DNA from 4 places in the Saccharopolyspora karakumensis genome. Region 3 is predicted to be linked to each of the others. Evidence: riboswitches for the same ligand, from Rfam matches in the RefSeq annotation. Region 3 holds a riboswitch; each other region holds the start of a gene.
The links. A riboswitch is a leader RNA that binds a small molecule or an ion and turns the genes downstream of it on or off. The one in region 3 is predicted to bind cobalamin.
Positions count from the first base shown of each region.

Region 1: another riboswitch for cobalamin. It lies ahead of E1202_RS30210 (HoxN/HupN/NixA family nickel/cobalt transporter); the one in region 3 lies ahead of metE (5-methyltetrahydropteroyltriglutamate--homocysteine S-methyltransferase).
Region 2: another riboswitch for cobalamin. It lies ahead of E1202_RS18320 (putative cobaltochelatase); the one in region 3 lies ahead of metE (5-methyltetrahydropteroyltriglutamate--homocysteine S-methyltransferase).
Region 4: another riboswitch for cobalamin. It lies ahead of E1202_RS12725 (ABC transporter substrate-binding protein); the one in region 3 lies ahead of metE (5-methyltetrahydropteroyltriglutamate--homocysteine S-methyltransferase).

Region 1 is NZ_SMLA01000092.1:5,475-9,956, forward strand. It holds gene E1202_RS30200 (sirohydrochlorin chelatase) at 1-233, opposite strand, end outside; gene E1202_RS30205 (precorrin-8X methylmutase) at 230-841, opposite strand; gene E1202_RS30210 (HoxN/HupN/NixA family nickel/cobalt transporter) at 857-1,909, opposite strand; cobalamin riboswitch at 1,989-2,113, opposite strand; gene E1202_RS30215 (DUF1876 domain-containing protein) at 2,297-2,566, shown strand; gene E1202_RS30220 (LysR substrate-binding domain-containing protein) at 2,633-3,487, opposite strand; gene E1202_RS30225 (DMT family transporter) at 3,580-4,467, shown strand; gene E1202_RS30230 (aminotransferase class I/II-fold pyridoxal phosphate-dependent enzyme) at 4,464-4,482, opposite strand, start outside.
Region 2 is NZ_SMLA01000028.1:9,910-14,391, forward strand. It holds gene E1202_RS18320 (putative cobaltochelatase) at 289-2,316, opposite strand; cobalamin riboswitch at 2,352-2,524, opposite strand; gene E1202_RS18325 (GNAT family N-acetyltransferase) at 2,575-3,063, opposite strand; gene E1202_RS18330 (S1 family peptidase) at 3,143-3,961, opposite strand; gene E1202_RS18335 (LysE family translocator) at 4,260-4,482, shown strand, end outside.
Region 3 is NZ_SMLA01000027.1:26,846-31,327, forward strand. It holds gene E1202_RS18030 (helix-turn-helix domain-containing protein) at 1-681, shown strand, start outside; gene E1202_RS18035 (VOC family protein) at 785-1,552, shown strand; cobalamin riboswitch at 1,657-1,885, shown strand; gene metE (5-methyltetrahydropteroyltriglutamate--homocysteine S-methyltransferase) at 2,016-4,286, shown strand; gene E1202_RS18045 (ribonucleotide-diphosphate reductase subunit beta) at 4,363-4,482, opposite strand, start outside.
Region 4 is NZ_SMLA01000014.1:110,266-114,747, reverse strand. It holds gene E1202_RS12735 (Gfo/Idh/MocA family protein) at 1-262, opposite strand, end outside; gene E1202_RS12730 (FecCD family ABC transporter permease) at 340-1,362, opposite strand; gene E1202_RS12725 (ABC transporter substrate-binding protein) at 1,359-2,348, opposite strand; cobalamin riboswitch at 2,414-2,595, opposite strand; gene E1202_RS12720 (SDR family NAD(P)-dependent oxidoreductase) at 2,748-3,518, opposite strand; gene E1202_RS12715 (iron-siderophore ABC transporter substrate-binding protein) at 3,739-4,482, shown strand, end outside.

The DNA.
Region 1 (4,482 bases), on a different contig from region 3:
TGCCCGGCGGCGACCAGCACCAGCGGCACCGCGGCCATCCGGCGGTGGCCCTTGTCGGTCAGTTCGGTCCAGGCTTCGGTGACCGCGGGGGCGGACAGCTCGATGAACCCGCCCGAGCTGTCGACGCCGGCTGCAGACATCCGGGCCTTGAGCCGTTCGAGGAAGGCGTGGAACTGCGCGACGCCTCGTTCGTCCACCGTGCCGTGGCCCACGACCAGCAGCGGTTCGGTCACCGGTTACCTCCAGGTTCTGCCCAGTAGAGCAGGGCGTTGATGGCGGCGGCGGCGATCGCCGCCCCACCACGTTCGGTCAGGGTGCTCACGGCCGGTAGGCCGCTGCGCCGCAGTGCGGCCTTGCTGTCCACGGCGCCGACGAAGCCGACCGGGACTCCGACGATCAGCGCCGGTTCCAGTTCGCCGTTCTCGGCGAGCCGGAGCAGTTCGAGGAGCGCGGTGGGGGCGTTGCCGACGGCCCACACCGCGCCGCGCGGGTGTTCGGCCGCCGCGAGCCGCATCCCGGCCGCGGAGCGGGTGAGCCCTTCGGCGGCGGCGAGCTCGGTGACGCCCGGGAAGTCCAGGCCGATGCCGACCTCGCGGGCGGTGATGCCGGAGGCGACCATGCGCACGTCGGTGATCAGCGGCGCACCCGCGAGCAGGGCGTCGCGGCCTTGCCGCAGCGCGGCTTCGTCCGCGACGACCTCGCCGGTCCAGCTGGGGTCGGCGGTGGTGTGCACGACGCGTTCGACGACCTCCCGGGTCAGCGGTTCGAACCGGTCGAAGTCGGCTCGTGACCGCATGATCCGGTAGGACTCGGTCTCGATCGGGTGGACTGTGCGCCTCATGGTCGTTCCTGTTTCCTATGCGATTTCCGCGCTTTTGCGGGCGGTGAACCGCCACCACGCCGCCGCACCGCCCCAGACCAGCAGGAACAGGCCCAGGGTCAGGTATCCGAGCAGCTCGAACTGGTCCGCGATCGCGGCGACCCCGCCGAGGAAGTCCAGGCCGGATTCGGCCAGGACTCCGCAGAGCACGACGAAGGCGACCAGCGCGGCGAGCCCCACGGTCAGCGCGGTGGTGGTGACGTTGACCCACAGCCGCCGCAGCGGCCGGGCCAGGGACCAGGTGTAGGCGCGGGACATCAGGATTCCGTCCACGCTGTCCACTGTGCACATTCCGGCGGCGAACAGCAGCGGCAGGCTCAGCACGGCGATGGCCGACAGGTTCGCGCCGGGGGTGACCATCGCCAGGACGGTGATCTCGGTCGCGGTCTGCATGCCGAGGCCGAACAGCAGGCCGATGCCGAACAGGTGCCAGGACCGGGCCACGCCCTGCATCCGGCCGCGCAGCAGGCGTGCGAGCAGGCCGCGGCGCCCGAGGACGATCTCGACCTCGGCTTCGTCGATGGCGCCGCTGCGGGCGCGGCGCAGCAGCCGCCACGCGTCGCGCAGCACGAGCGCGTTGAGCACGGCGAGGGCGGTCAGCACGGCGACCACGATCAGGTCGACGGCGGTGGCCATGCGCACGCCGGTCTGCTCGGCCCACTGCTGGGCGGCGGGTCCGGCGATGAACGCGACCGCGCAGGCCAGCAGCATGACGACGCTGGCGTGGCCGAGGGCGAACCACATGCCGGTGGACACCGGACGCCTGCCGCGCTGCATCAGCAGCCGGGTGGCGTCGTCGATGACGGCGACGTGGTCGGCGTCGAAGCCGTGCCGCAGGCCGAGCAGGTACGCGGTGGTGCCGGCCGCGGCGAGGCCTCCGGCGGCGCTGAACGCCTGCTCGTGCAGCAGGTAGGCACCCCATCCCGCGAGGTGCAGTGCTCCGATCGCGGCCAGCAGGACCGCTGACTTCCGGCGCTCGCGCGCGCCCCAACCGGTGGTGTGCCGGCTCACTTCGGCATCCCGACTCATGGGATATCCGACCTCCTGGGTTCTCCCGCCCGGGGTTCGGTGGCCGCGCGCCGCGGGTTCGCGGCACGGGGCCGGCGCGCAGTGTCCTGACTCCCGGATCGACGTGGTTCCCCCGCCTTCCAGCTGGTGACAGCCGTGGCGATGGGTGGGGACCACTCCCCGGTCACAGTGGCGGGACCGTCCCGGATTCGCACCGGGTTCCTGCACTGTCGGCGACGGTCATCCTTGCCTGATCTACGGTCCGAGGTCAAACCTGGTGAAATCGATCACGTTGCGTGATCTGCGGGCTCGTCCTGTCGGCTGATGCCGCTTTCAACCGGCGCAATCGGGGGTACCCGGTCGGGTGAGCACAGTGCTCCGGCTCGATGCTGCGTCAAGGAGGCCACCATGAACGAGACGCACTCGATCACGTTGAACCTGCAGGTCGTGGAGGCAGGGGCGAAGACGACCGCGGACGTCGGGTTCACCACTCCCGCCGGGCAAGCGCTGCACGGCCACGGCACGGCCCGCAGGCACCCCGACGACCCCGAGGTACCGCAGATCGGCGACGAGATCGCCATCGCCCGAGCCCTCTTCGAACTCGCCCACAAGCTCCTGGACAACGCCTCCAGCGACATCGGAGACCGACTCCACAGGCGCGTCCACCTGCCCGCCTGATCAGCGGGAGACCTCGACCACCGGAGGTGGCGATCCCAGCGGGCAGTCCGGGTCCGCCCGGACTGCTCACGCGACCTCCGCGAGGACGTCGCGGACGACGTGCGCGGCGACTTCGGCGACGTCCACGGGCAGGCCCGGCCTGGCGCGCACCCGGAGTTGAACGGGGTCCAGGCGCGGCAGGTCGCGGCGCTCGATCAGCCCGACCGGCCGGGTCTTGGTCGAGGGCAGCAGCGTCACGCCGAGGCCGGCGCGCGTCGCGGCGAGCACGCCGGAGAGGTCGGCCGCTTCGCAGACCAGGTCCGGTCCCCTGCCGAGGGCGTCCATCGCCTCGATCGCGTGCCTGCGCAGCGTGCAGGGCTGGTCGAACACGACCATCGGCAGCGGCCGGTCCTCGGGGGGCGGCTGCCAGTCCGGGGCGGAGAACCACTCCAGCCGGAAACGACCTGCGTCGATGCTGCGGGAGCAGACGGTGTCGTCGATGAGCAGCGCGATGTCGATGCTGCCGCGGTCGACCGAGTCGGCGAGCCGCGCCGTGCGGTCCAGCCGGAAGCGGATCTCGCGGTCCGGGAACGCCGTGCGCATCCCCGAGGCCAGCTCGGGCAGCAGCCGGTCGGCGGCGTGCTCGGTGGAGCCGAACACCAGCGTGCCGCGCCCTTCGGCGCCGAGCCGGCGCACCGCCTCGTCGTGGACGTCGAGGATGCGGCGGGCCTCGGCGAGCAGGAGCTCGCCGTCGGCGGTGAACCGGGCGTGCCTGCCCTCGCGGACGACGAGCTTGCGGTCCAGCGCGCGTTCGAGCTTGCGCAGGTGCTGGCTGATCGCGGACTGCGTCAGGTACAGCGCCGCAGCTGCCCGGTGGAACCCGCCGCAGTCGGCGACGGCCACCAGGCTGCGCAGCGCGACGACGTCGAGCACTGCACTCATGCCCTCCAGCCTAGACCGATCAGGAACCGCGATCGATCGCGATCGCTTATCGTTGTTGGACGTGGCTGAGCAGGCCCGGAATTCTCCTGAGCATGCACACGTCGCGGTCGATCCCGCTCTCGCTCGCCGCACCCGTCGTCTTCTTCTGGGCCAGCGGATACCCGACCGGAGCTCTGGGGGTCGCCGCCGCGCCGCCGTTCCTGCTGACCGCCGTGCGCCTGGCGCTGGCTGCCGCGGTGCTCACGGCGATCGCGCTGGTGCGCCGGGCCGCCTGGCCGACCGGCGGCGATCTCGGGCACAGCGCGGCGGCCGGTCTGCTGACGCACGCGATGCAGTTCGGCGGGTGCTACGGCGGCATGGCCGCCGGGGTGCACGCCTCGGTGACGGCCCTGGTGATCTCGATGAACCCGGTGCTCACGGCCTCGCTGGCGGCAGTGCTGCTGCGGGAGCGGCTGAGCCGGTGGCGGCTCCTCGGCCTGGTGCTCGGCGTGCTGGCGGTGCTGGTCACCCTGGGCGGGCAGGTCGCGGCCGAGGGCGAGTGGAACCCGGCGATCCTGCTCACGCTGATCGGGCTGCTGGGCTTCTCGGCGGGCGGCCTCTACCAGCAGCGCTACTGCGGCGGCATCGACCTGCGCTCCGGCGCGGCCGTGCAGACCGCGACCGCGGCGCTGGTGATCGGGGTGCTCGCGCTGGTCGAGCACGGCCACGTCACGCAGTGGGCGCAGGCCGGGATCTCCGTGCTGTGGCTGGTGATCACCGGGTCGGTGCTGGGCGTGAGCTGCTACCTGCGGGCGGTGGCGGTCGGCGGCGCGGCGCGGGCGAGCGCCCTGTTCAGCGCCGTACCACCGTTCACCGCCGTGCTCGCCTGGCCGATGCTCGGCGAAACCCCTTCGGTCGCAGTGGTTCTCGGCATCGCCCTGGCGACGACCGCGTGCGTCCTCGGCACCCGCACCGAAACCCGCGAACCCGCCCGCGTCTAGACGGCTCGGCGGATT
Region 2 (4,482 bases), on a different contig from region 3:
GCGGCTTCGTGGCGAGCACGCCGCGACGCCGTGTATTGGACATACATCAGGAGTGGCGCGCGGAGTCCACGGAGCCGCTCAGGTTCCGCCACCCGCACCGCTAAGCAACAAGACCACCGGAGTAATCCCACAAGAAAAAGAGCCCCGCGCTCAACCGGCCTGGGGGTCGCTGGGAGCGCGGGGCACTTTGGAGGTCCACCCCTGGGGGTCAGGTGGACTGGTGGTCACCGTACCAATCCGACCGATGGGTCGGTACTCACAAGGTTGAATCTCGTAACCAAAACGAGACTAAGCGGCCAACCCGCTGTCACCGCTGACGGCACGCACGACTCCGGCGACGTGCTCGGCGGAGAGCTCTTCGAGCCGGAGGCTGGGTCCGCCCAGGGCTGTGGCCACCCGGTTCGCCAGTCCGAGCTTGACGGGACCGTTCTCGCAGTCGACGACCACGGAGGCGGTTCCGGTGTCGGCGAGCACGCGTGCGGCGCGCAGGGCGTCGTCGACGGCCTGCTTGCTCCCGGTGGCTCCCTGGACGCCGACGGTGGCCTTGCCGTCGGTGAGCAGGACGACGAGCGGCCGGCGCTGCGGGTCGCGGGTGCTCTCGGTCCGGATGACGTGCTGGGTACGCAGCAGTCCGTCGGCGAGCGGGGTGCGTCCGCCGGTGCGCATCCGCCGGAGCCGGGCGGCGGCGATGTCGACCGACGAGGTGGGCGGCAGGGCGACTTCGGCCTTGTCACCGCGGAAGGTGATCACACCGACCTTGTCCCGCCGCTGGTAGGCGTCGCGCAGCAGGGACAGGACGGCGCCGCTGACGGCGGTCATCCGGTCGCGGGCGGCCATGGAGCCGGAGGCGTCGACGGCGAAGAGCACGAGGTTGCCCTCACGGCCTTCGCGCAGGGATCGGCGGACGTCGTCGGAGCGCAGGACGAGGCCGGGTCCGCTGCGCCCGCGCGCGGCCTGGTGGGGAGCGGCTGCGGCGAGGGTGGCGGTGAGGTGCAGTCCGTGGCCCCCGACGGTGGTGGCGCGGGTGGTGCGTCCGCTGCGGGAGCGGGCGCGGGACCGGCGGCCGGGTGCGCCTTCGCCGAGTCCGGGCACTTCCAGCAACCGGGCGCGGAACGACTGCCCGGCGCCGACGGGGGCGCGTTCGGAGTCGCCGCCACCGGGCTGCTGGTCCTGCTCCTCGCCGCCTCCGCCGCCGGTGGGACCGGTGGGCTCGTCCTGCGGTTCGCCGCCGCCACCGGGACCGCCGTCGGGCCCTCCGTCGGGGTCGTCGTCGGGGTCTTCCGGCGGCTGGTCCTCGGCCTGCTCGGCGGCGTCGGAGAGGGCCTGCTGCAGCTGGTCCTCGGCCATGCCGGGTTCGTCGAACGGGTCGCGGCGGCGCCGGTGCGGCAGGGCCAGGCGGGCGGCGGCTTCGACGTCCTCCTCGGTGACGGCGTCGGCGCCGCGCCAGGCGGCGTGGGCGATGGCGGTGCGCGCCAGCACCAGGTCGGCGCGCATGCCGTCGACGTCGAAGGCCGCGCACAGCGCGGAGATCCGGCGGAGTTCGGAGTCGGGCAGCACGACGTCCTCGACCCGGGCACGGGCGGCGCGGATGTGCTCGGCGAGCTCGGCGTCGGCATCGGCCCAGTGGGCGGCGAACCCGGCGGGGTCGGCTTCGAAGGCGAGCCGGCGGCGGACGACCTCGGTGCGGGTGCCGACCTCGCGGGAGGCGGCGACCTGCACGGTGAGCCCGAAGCGGTCGAGCAGCTGCGGCCGGAGCTCGCCTTCCTCCGGGTTCATGGTGCCGACCAGCAGGAACGACGCGGCGTGCGAGACGGACACGCCGTCGCGCTCGACGTGGGCGCGACCCATGGCGGCGGCGTCGAGCAGCAGGTCCACGAGGTGGTCGTGCAGCAGGTTGACCTCGTCGACGTAGAGCACGCCGCGGTGCGCTCCGGCGAGCAGGCCGGGTTGGAAGGCGCGAACGCCCTCGGTCAGGGCGCGTTCGAGGTCGAGCGAGCCGATGAGCCGGTCCTCGGTGGCGCCGACGGGCAGTTCGACGAGCTGCGCGGGCCGCCGGGTCGCGGTGGGGCCGTGCGGCGCGTCGGGGCACTGCGGGTCGGGCGCGGCGGGATCGCAGCCGAAGCGGCAGTCGTCGACGACGTCCAGCGTCGGCAGCAGCGAGGCGAGGGCGCGCACGACGGTCGACTTGGCCGTGCCCTTCTCGCCGCGCACCAGAACACCGCCGATGCGCGGGTGCACCGCGTTGAGCAGCAGCGCGAGCCGCAGGTCGTCGTGGCCGACCACGGCGGAGAAGGGGAAGCGAGGGGCAGCGGACATGCCGGTGTGGTTCCTTCCTCGGGGTGCGGACGCCCCGCTGTCGGGAACAAGGGGCCGCAGTGTCCTGACTCCCGGATCGTCACGTCCCTCCGGCCTTCCCAGGTCACCCCGGTGGCTCGCGCGGGAGGTCCGCTCCCCGGTCACAGTGGCGCCGACCGTGCCGGACTCGCACCGGCTTCCTGCCAACACCCCTTGCAAACGGATTCACCGACATCGTCCCAGACGTCGATCAAGCGCCCAACCATCCGGCGCCACAACTCACATTCGGCGACCGGCGGCAACACCCGCGCGGCGGGGTTCGCGTCGCATCTCGACGTGCGGGATGCCGTCTTCGAGGTACTCGTCCCCGGCCTCGACGAAGCCGAAGGAGGCGTAGAAGTCCTTGGCGTAGGCCTGGGCGGACAGCACGGCGGGCGAGTTCTGCACCTCGGCGACGGCGGCGCGCATCAGCTTGCGGCCGATGCCCAGACCCCGGGCGCTCTTGGCGGTGCAGACGCGGCCGATGCGGTAGGTGCCGTCGGGGTCTTCCAGCAGCCGCAGGTATCCGAGCACGTAGTCGTCGGCGGAGTCGACCCAGAAGTGGCGGGTGGAGTCCTCCAGGTCACGCCCGTCGAGCTCGGGGTACGGGCATTCCTGCTCGACGACGAAGACGTCGACCCGCAGCCGCAGCATCCGGTAGAAGTCGGAGGCGTCGAGGTCTGCGGTGTAGGCGCGTTGCACGGCGGTCGCGAGCGGCTGAAGGGTCACCCTTACCTGGATATCACAGGACTTCCCGGTTTCCCGCACTCGCCAGCGGCGGGAGTTGTGCAGACCACTCGCCCACCGCTCACATCGGGTAGTTCGACAGCCTGGTGTAGACGCCGGGCGTGCCGGGACGACCGCAGCCGGTGCCGTAGGACACCACGCCGATGAGCCGCCCACCTGCGACGATCGGCCCACCGGAGTCGCCGGCGCAGGCGTCGCGCCCGCCTTCGGGGTACCCGGCGCAGAACATGCTGCGCGGGTCGTAGTTCGGGTAGGCCGAGCGGCAGGCGTCGTCGGCTGCGACGGGCACCTCGACCGAGCGCAGGGTGTCCGAGTTCGGGCCGTTCTCGCTGGTCCGGCCCCATCCGTAGACGCGGGCCGTGGTGCCCGGCTCGTACGGCGCGGTCTCGCCGGGCGCGACCACGGGAAGCGGGCGCTGCGGCAGCGGAGCGCTGAGCTTGAGGACGGCGAGGTCGTCGCCGGTGGTGAAGTCCTCGTAACCCGGGTGCACCCACACGTCGTCGACCTCGGCTTCGCTGCCCTGCGAGCTGCGCAGGTCGGTGCGCCCGGCGATCACGCGGACGTCCTCGGGCGAGCGTTCGGCCCCGGTGAGCGGATCGTGCGCGCAGTGCGCGGCGGTGACGACCTCGCCCGCGCGGATCAGGGTGCCGCCGCAGAACTGGTTGCCGTACCGGTCGGTCAGCGCGACCACCCAGGGCGCGTCGTCGGTGGTGCTGCCCGAGCCGCCGAGGATCCGGGACTGCGGCTGGTCGTCCCCGGTGATCGCCGGGGACGCGTGGGCGGCGGGGCTCGCGCCCGCAAGAGCGGTGACCGCTCCGGCGATGGCGAGCGCGCGCAGCGCACGGGTCTTGTCGGCGATTCCCTGTTCGTCGCGGCCCAAAGTCGGTGCCTCCAGCTGTCGCGGTCATCGGCGGAGCGGACACACCGTAATCACCCGCACACCGAAACATCACGAGTCGCAACTCACAGCATCCCAGGAAAGTTTTTCGTTAAACTCGACTACGGAAGCAAATCCTTTCGCGAATGTCGCCGTTGACAGTCGCGCCTCCATCCCAGGGCATCGCGAAACCGGGGTACCTCCACCACCGGCATCCGCCGATCTCACCTGTCCGGATGACGAGAAGAACCTGATCAAGCGATGCGGCAGTGCGTGCTGCCGAAGTGGAGAGGAATTCGCCGTGCTCCTGGACCCGACGCCGTTGCCCGCCTTCCTGCTGGCGAGCGCGGTCGTGATCATCACACCGGGAGTGGACGTCTTCCTGCTGCTGCGCACGTCGCTGAACCACGGCCGCAAGGCGGGGCTGCTGGCGCTGGCCGGAATCCACAGCGCCAGCGCGCTGCAGGTCGCGGTGGTCATCTCAGGGCTGGGCGCGCTGATCACCAAAGCCCCGGGCGTGCTCG
Region 3 (4,482 bases):
GACTTCTGGAGGTTCCCCGACGGCGGCCCGGTGCGCATCCTCACCGGGCGCGTTCCGGCTCGGAACCTCTCGCCGCTGGCCTCGCCCGAGCGGCGCAACTACATCGGGATGTCCTCCTACGCCGACGGGGACTCGTTGATCGAGCTCTACGGGCACGTCCGGGCGCTGAACCCCGCCTCGGACGTGCGGTTCGACATCGCCCGCCGCATCGACCCCCACGACCTGCAGGCGCACCTGGTGCTGCTGGGCAGCCCGGCGATGAACCCGATGCGGCGCCAGGTGCGCTTCGGCCTGCCGGTGCGCCAGGTCGAGGTCGACGACCTCGGGCACGGGGAGGTCTTCGAGGTCGCCGAGGAGTCCCGGCAGTACCGCCCGACGCTGCACGACGACCGGTTGATCGAGGACGTGGGGATGCTGGCGCGCTTCCCGAACCCCTACAACGTGCGGCGCAGCCTGACCTTGTGCAGCGGTGTGTTCACCCGCGGCGGGTTCGGCGCGGTCCGCTGCCTGACCGACCCCGAGCTGCGCGAGCGCAACCACGAGCGGCTCAAGCACCGGATCGTCGACCCGGACAACTTCGGGGTGCTGATGCGCGTTCCGGTCGTGCGCAACGCGACGGCCACCCCTGACCTCAGCAATCCCGACACGTGGCTGCGGGCGTGGTCCCCGATCAAGTCCTGAGAGCTCGTCCGCGTCACCCGGGGTGACGCTCCCGCGCTCGGTAGGCGATTTGTCGGGGCTGCTGGTTACCGTCGTGGCAGTTCCCGGAAGCGGAGGAGGAGTCATGGCGGAAGTGATTGCGGTGCAGCCCAACGGGACGCCCGCGTGGATCGATCTGGGGATCCCGGACCTCGATCGTGCGATGCAGTTCTACGGCGCCGTCTTCGGATGGGAGTTCGACGTGGGGTCCGAGGAGATGGGCCGCTACACGATGTGCCTGCTCCGGGGCAGGGAAGTCGCCGCGCTCATGCCCCACCACGACCCGGGAGCGACCGAGTTCTGGTGGAACGTCTACTTCGCCACCGATGACGTCGCCGGCACCGTGTCCAAGGCGGAGGCCGCCGACGGTCAGGTGATCACCCCGCCCATGGACGTGATGGACAAGGGTCGGATGGCGATCCTCAAGGACCCGGTCGGCGGGCAGTTCGGGCTCTGGCACGGCAATCGCCACATCGGGGCCCGCCTCGTCAACGAGCCGAACACGTTGCTGCGCAACGATCTCGTCACCCCGGACCCGGGGCCGGCGCGCGAGTTCTACTCGAAGGTCTTCGGCTTGAGCACGGACAGCGAAGGGCACCTCGGCGAAGGTGACTTCACGTTCCTGCGCCGCCCCGACGGCCACGAGATCGGCGGCATCTTCGGCGACCCGTCGGCCACCGCTTCGTCCTGGGGCACGCTGTTCATGGTCGACGACGCCGACGCCACCGCACGACGCGCCGCCGGCGCGGGCGGCGTGGTCCAGCCGCCCTACGACATGGCCTACGGCCGCATCGCCGAGATCAAGGACCCGTTCGGCACGCCCTTCACCATCGGTGCCGCCAAGACCGGCTGAGCACGGCGTGATCGGGATCTCCTCCGGGTGTCGAACGGGAGCTCAGAGCCGAGACGGGGACCCCGCCGGGAGCTGCGCGGGGTTGTTTCGTGCCCGCGGATGGTTAGCCTGAGGGTGCTGGTGGTTCGTCCGGTCGAGCGGTTGAGCGCGATGGGACGAGGCAAGAGGGAACCCGGTGCGAATCCGGGACTGCCCCGCAGCGGTGAGCGGGAACGACCGCCGTCATGAGCACTGGACGTCACGCGTCCGGGAAGCGACGGCCAGTAGGACCGGTCTTGCAGACGAGACCGGGTGCCCGCGAGTCCGAAGACCTGCCACCCGCGCGCGCACCGACGGTGCGCGCTGGTCCGAGGTCTCGCGGGAGGGCCTGGCGGACGATCAGCGGGCGACGTGCGTCCGCTGGTCGGCGCGTGCCCGTCGCGAAGTCCTCGACCGATCACGTCGAGCTCGCGAGGAGAGAGCGTTGACCAGCAAGATCGGATCCACCGTACTCGGACATCCCCGGATCGGACCGCACCGGGAGCTCAAGCGCGCCCTGGAGTCCTACTGGGCGGGCCGCAGCGGCGAAGCGGACCTGCGGGAGGTCGCGCGCCGGCTGCGGGAGGACACCTGGCGAGGTCTGGCCGAAGCCGGCCTCGACTCGGTGCCGGGCAACACGTTCTCCTACTACGACCACGTCCTGGACACCGCCGTCACCTTCGGCGCCGTTCCGCGCCGCTACGCCGAGCTGGGGCTCGGCGCGCTGGACACCTACTTCGCCATGGCCCGCGGTACCGAGGCCGTGCCGCCGCTGGAGATGACGAAGTGGTTCGACACCAACTACCACTACCTGGTCCCCGAAATCGGCCCGGACACGCGCTTCTCGCTCACCGACCGCACCGCCGTCGAGCAGTTCCTCCAGGCGCGCGAGCTCGGGGTGGAGACCCGGCCGGTGCTGGTGGGGCCGCTGACCTTCCTGCTGCTGTCCAAACCTTCCGAAGAGGGCTTCGACCCGCTGGACAAGCTCGCCGAACTCACCGACGCCTACGAGCAGCTGCTCGGTGAACTCCACCGGGCCGGTGCCCGGTGGGTGCAGCTCGACGAGCCCGCGCTGGCCGCCGACCGCACGCCGCAGGAGCTCGAGGCGCTGCGCAACACCTACCGGCGCCTCGGCGACCTCGCCGAACGCCCCGCGATCCTCACCGCCTGCTACTTCGGTGATCCCGGTGACGCGCTCGGCGTTCTCGCCGCCGCGCCGATCGAGGGCGTCGCCCTGGACCTGGTCACCGATCCGTCCACTGCGGACCGAGTCGCCGCCACGCCCGGATTGCGGGACAAGTCGCTGGTCGCGGGGGTGATCGACGGCCGCAACATCTGGCGCGCCGACCTCGACCGGTGCATGACGGCGGCGGCGACGCTGCTCGGCTCGGCCGGTGAGGTGAGCATCGGCACGTCCTGCTCGCTGCTGCACGTGCCCTACGACGTCGAGGCCGAGACCAATCTGGATCCGCAGGTCAAGCCGTGGCTGTCGTTCGCCGCGCAGAAGGTCCGCGAGGTCGTCACCCTCGGACGGGCGTTGCGCGAGGGCCGCGAGGTCGTCGAGACCGAGCTGATCGAGGCGCGAGCGGCGGTGGCCGACCGGGTGCGGGCGGAGCGGGTGCGCGACAACCGCGTTCGCGCGCGACTCGACTCGCTGCGCCCCCAGGACTCCCGTCGCACCCATTACGCGAAGCGGCGGGAAGCGCAGCAGAAGTCGCTCCGCCTGCCGCCGCTGCCGACCACCACGATCGGATCGTTCCCGCAGACCACCGACGTCCGCAAGGCGCGGGCCGCGCTGCGCGCCGGGCGCATCGACGCGGCCACCTACCGGCAGCGGATGCGCGACGAGGTCGAGCGGGTCATCGCGCTGCAGGAGGACATCGGCCTGGACGTGCTGGTGCACGGCGAACCCGAGCGCAACGACATGGTGCAGTACTTCGCCGAGCAGCTCGACGGTTTCGCCGCCACCGACAACGGGTGGGTGCAGTCCTACGGCTCCCGGTGCGTGCGGCCGCCGATCCTGTTCGGCGACGTGCGGCGACCGGACCCGATGACCTTCGAGTGGGCGGCGCACGCGCAGCGGCTCACCGACAAGCCGGTCAAGGGAATGCTGACCGGGCCCGTCACGATGCTGGCGTGGTCGTTCGTCCGCGACGACCAGCCGCAGGCCGACACCGCCCGGCAGGTCGCGCTCGCCATCCGCGACGAGGTCCGCGACCTGGAGGCCGCCGGTATCCGCGTGGTGCAGGTCGACGAGCCCGCGCTGCGCGAGCTGCTGCCGCTGCGGGCCGAGCAGCGACCGGCCTACCTGGAGTGGGCGGTGGAGTCGTTCCGCCTGGCCACCTCCGGGATCGCCGAGGCGACCCAGATCCACACCCACCTGTGCTACTCGGAGTTCGGCGACGTCATCGACGCGATCGTGGCGCTCGATGCCGACGTCACCAGCATCGAGGCTGCCCGCTCCCGCATGGAGGTCCTCGCCGACCTCAACGAGGTCGGTTTCGACCGGGGCGTGGGGCCGGGCGTCTACGACATCCACTCACCCCGAGTGCCGGACGAGGAGGAGATGGAGGAACTCCTGCGGGCCGCCCTCAAGGCCGTCCCGGCCGACCGGTTGTGGGTCAACCCGGACTGCGGTCTCAAGACCCGCGACTACCCGCAGGTCGAACCGGCGCTGCGCAACATGACCGACGCAGCCCACCGCACCCGCCCCTGATCCGGAGGGCAGTTCTGGTCCGAACCGTCGGTGATCGAAGTCCGGTCGGTTCGGACCCGAACCGCCCCCGGGTGCGTCAGTCCCAGGTGAGCGCCGCGCCCGACTGGTACTCCGTCACCCGGGTCTCGAAGAAGTTCTTCTCCTTCTTCAGATCCATCGTCTCCGACATCCACGGGAACGGGTTGTCGGTCTCCGG
Region 4 (4,482 bases), on a different contig from region 3:
CGCGCAGCGCGCGTTGCGCCCACTCGAAGTGCAGCGAGTTCGGCAGCGACAGGTACACCGCGTCGATCGCGGGGGAGTCGATCATCTCCTCGTAGCTCATCGCGGTCCCGCCGTGCTCGGCCGCGAAGCGCTCGGCCCTGGCCGGAGCCCGGCTGGCGGCCCCGGCGACCCGGGAACCCCCGATCTCGTGGAGCGCGGGCAGCATTCGTCGTTCGGCGATTCCGGAGCAGCCGAGCACGCCCCACGCCACCGGCTGGTTCATCGGTGATCCCTCGCAGACTCCTCGATGCGGCGCAACGCGTGCAGCGTAGGGGATTCCGGTGAACCGTCGCGGGACGCTCAGGAGGTTCGGCCGCGCCGCGCCAGCAGGGCGGCGAAGGCCGGAACGCCCACCAGCGCGGTCATGACGCCCACCGGAACCTCCTGCGGGGCGGCGACGGTCGTGGCCAGGACGTCCACCCACACCAGCAGGATCGCGCCCAGCACGGCCGTGACCGGCAGCAGCGCGCGGTGCCGCGGTCCCACCAGCAGCCGCGCGGCCTGCGGCAGGACCAGGCCGACGAACCCGATCGCCCCGGCCGCCGCGACGAGCGTGGCGGTCAGCAGCGCGGTGGCCACCAGCAGCACGACCCGCAGTCGCGTGACGTGCACGCCCAGCGCCGCGGCCGTGTCGTGCCCCAGCGCGAAGGCGTCCAGCGCCCCGGCCCGCGACAGGCACAGCAGAAGGCAGACCGCGCACACCGCGCCCGAGACCGCCACGTCGTTCCAGCGGGCGCCCGAGAGCGAACCGAGCAGCCAGAACAGCACGCCCCGGGTCTGCTCGGCGTCCGCCGAGGTGATCACGACGAACGAGGTCAGGGCCGAGAACAGCTGCGTCCCGGCGACACCGGCGAGCACCAGGTGCGTCGTGGTGCCACCGGCCACCGCGCCCAAGGTCATCACCAGCGCGAACGCGACCAGCGCACCGGCGAAGGCACCCGCGGTCAACCCGATCGCGCCCGCGCCCAGCCCGAGGATCACCACCAGCACCGCGCCGGTCGAGGCGCCCGCCGACACGCCCAGCAGGAAAGGGTCGGCGAGCGGGTTGCGCAGCAGCGACTGCAACACCGCGCCGCACACCCCGAGCCCGGCGCCGCAGATCGCCGCGAGCACCGCGCGCGGCAGCCGCAGCTGCCAGACGATGCCCTGCCCGATCCGCGACACGTCGGTGTCGCCCAGGCCCAGCCGCGCGCCCACCACCCCGGCCACGTCGGTCACCGACAGGGGAGCCGGGCCGAGCGTGACCGCCACGGCGATCGACAGCAGCAGCAGCGGAATCCCGGCCAGCACGATCAGCGAGGAGGGCAGGCGTCCGGTCCTCACCGCCGCTCCAGCTCGGCCAACCTGTCGGCGAGCCGCTCGATGCCGGTGATCGTGCGCATGCTGATGTTCATCTCGGTGCCGGTCATGCTCATCCACCGGCCCTCGCCCACGGCGGGCAGCCGTGACATCGCGGGGTCGGTGCGCAGGAATTCCTGCTTGGCGGCGAGGGAATCGCCTTCGCCGTCGCGGGTGAGGTCGCCGAGCACCAGCAGGTCGGGGTCGCGGGCGAGCACGTCCTCCCACGACACCTGCGGCCACATCGAGCGCACGTCGTCGTAGGCGTTGCGCACCCCGAGGGTGCGGGTCATGATCGCCGGCGCGCCGGTCGAGCCCGCCACGTAAGGGGATTCGGTGCGGGCGAACCAGAACAGCACCGAGGTGTCCCGGTGGGGAACGGCCTTGCGCTGGGCGTCGGCCACCCGCTGCCGCAGCTGCGCCACCAGCGCCTCGCCGCGCTGCGGGACGTCGAAGATCGTGGCGATCTCCTGCACCTCCCGGTAGATGTCGTCGAGCTCGACCGGCTCGGCGAGCGGCGCCTCCTCGGGAAAGCAGTTGGAGGGCGAGAGGTAGGTGGGGACCCCCAGCTCGGCGAAGCGCTCCCGCGAGGCCACGCCCTCGTCGGTGAACACCGCCTGGTAGGCGCCCAGCACCACGTCGGGCTCGGCGGCCAGCACCGATTCGAACGACGGGTTGTTGTCGGAAAGCCGCGGTACCCGGGCGTTCTCGGCGGCCAGCGCCGGATCGACCGGATCGGTCCAGGTCGCGGTGCCCACCATCCGGTCCGCCAGGCCCAGCGCCAGCATGATCTCGGTGGTCGACTGGTTGAGGCTCACGGCGCGGCGCGGTGGTTCGGACACCGAGACGTGCCCGTCGCAGTTGGGCAGCGACACCCGAGGCGGAGCCGACTCCGTCGCGGGTGCGTTGCAGGCGGCGAGTGCGGTGGCGCAGAGCAGCATCAAGCCCGTGCGCGTCCAGCGTAAGAACACGTTGTGCGGAAATCCTCACCCCAGGCCCATGCGCGAGACCTGGTCGGCCGATTCCCGGAGCCGGGTGCGGATCCGGGGAGCCGGCAGGTCTTCGGGCTCGGGCTCCACCGGGCGAGCCGCCTTCCCGGATCGAGTGCGATCCAGTGGCTCGGGCTCGCCCGTCACCCCTACCGCTGCGCGTCAGCTCCGGCTTCCGACCGGATTCCCATCGGCCACACGTGGCGCGACCGGCTCGCGATCGAGTCTAACCGGCCGGGGTGACGTCGATCCGGCGGCCGTTGCGCCGGATCGCCTCGACGTCGCGTGCTGCGGGGTGGCATCGCCGGTGACCAGTGATGACGCTGTGCGGAGGCCCGGTTCGCTCCGGAAAGATCCGGGTCAAGAAGGATCCACTGTGGACTACTGGTGCGTGCCGCCGTCGACGCGGATCTCGGTGCCGGTGATGAAGGCGCCGTCGTCGGAGGCGAGCATCGCGACCACCCCGGCCACGTGCTCCGGCGGTGCGAATCCGCTGCCGAGGGCGGGGGAGAGCTTGGTGAACAGGTCCCAGTCGGTGTCGGCGGGCAGCCCGTCCGCGGTGGTCTCGGTGATGCCGCTGCGAATCGCGCCGGGCACCAGCGAGACGGCGCGCAGGCCCTGCTTGGCGTACTCCAGGGCGATGCTGTGGGTGAACGACTGGATGCCGCCCTTGCTCGCGGCGTAGGCGGCCATGTACGGGTGGGCGAAGTTGGCCGAGGTCGAGCTGAAGTTGATCACCACCCCGCCTCCGGCCTCCAGCAGCGCGGGCAACGCGGCGCGGGTGACCAGGAAGGTGCCCGTGAGGTTGACCGCGAGGATCCGGTTCCACAGCTCCAGCGAGCACTCGTGCGTGTGCGCGCTGCGCAGCATTCCCGCCGCGTTGACCAGCACGTCCAACCCGCCCAGCTGCTCGGCCGCGGCCGGCACCGTCGCGTCGACGGCGTCCTCCTGGGAGATGTCCAGGGGCAGGGTGCCCAGTCGGTCGCAGGTGCCGGCGTCGGCCGCGCGCCGCGAGGTCTCCTTCAGTCCGGCCTCGTCGATGTCGGTGGTCAGCACCCTGGCCCCCTCGTCGAGCAGGCGCAGCACGCTGGCCTGCCCGATCCCCGACGCTCCACCTGTCACGAGCACGCGCTTGCCGTTGAGCCTGTCCATCGCGATCGCGTCCTTCCGCACCCTCGAACGCCCCGACCGGGCCTTCGTGAGGCTCAACGCACGACCGGGCCGGAAGTTGCTCATGAACCGAGGGTGAGCAGTCGATCGTCCGGTGTGGACGAATGTGACGAACGTCGGTCACAGCGGGTAGATCTCGGGCTGGACTCCACACGGAGCGTTAGTTAGGTTAGGCGCACTTAACTCACTGCGAGGTGTGGAAATGCGCTGGATGCGGACCCTGGGGCTGATCATGGCAGTCCTGCTGGGAATCGCCCTGGCCGGCTGCGGCGCGGCCGGTCCCGAGAACGACGCGCCTGCCGCCGGATCGGCGGACGGCCAGTTCCCGGTCACCATCGAGACCGCGTTCGGTGACGTCACCGTTCCGGAGCGTCCCCAGCGGGTCGTCGCGCTGGGCTGGGGCGACGCCGAAACCGCGCTGAGCCTCGGGGTGCAGCCCGTCGGCGCCGCCGACTGGCTGCCGGTGGGCGGCGACGGCGTCCCGCCGTGGATCCCCGCCGACAAGCGCTACGCCACGCCGCCGAAGATGCTCGGCACCATGGAGGTCGACATGGAGGCCGTCGCGGCGCTCCAGCCCGACCTGGTCCTCGACACCCGCGCCAGCGGCGACAAGGAGCGCTACAACCTGCTCAACCGGCTCGGCGTTCCGGTGGTGAGCATCCCGCCGGGCGGCGAGAGCTACCTGACCACCTGGGACCAGCAGCTGGACATGGTCGGCAAGGCGCTGGGCAAGTCCGCCGAAGCCGCGCAGCAGAAGGCCGACCTGGAGGCGAAGTTCCAGCAGGCCGCCGCCGCGCACCCGCAGTTCGCGGGCAAGACCGTGGCCGTCGGCGCGAAGATGGTCGGCTCCTACGGCGCCTACGTCAACGGCGGTTCGCGCCTGGAGTTCATGGAACGGCTGGGATTCCGCCAGTCGCCGGCCGTGCAGGCGATGGCCGGGGACAAC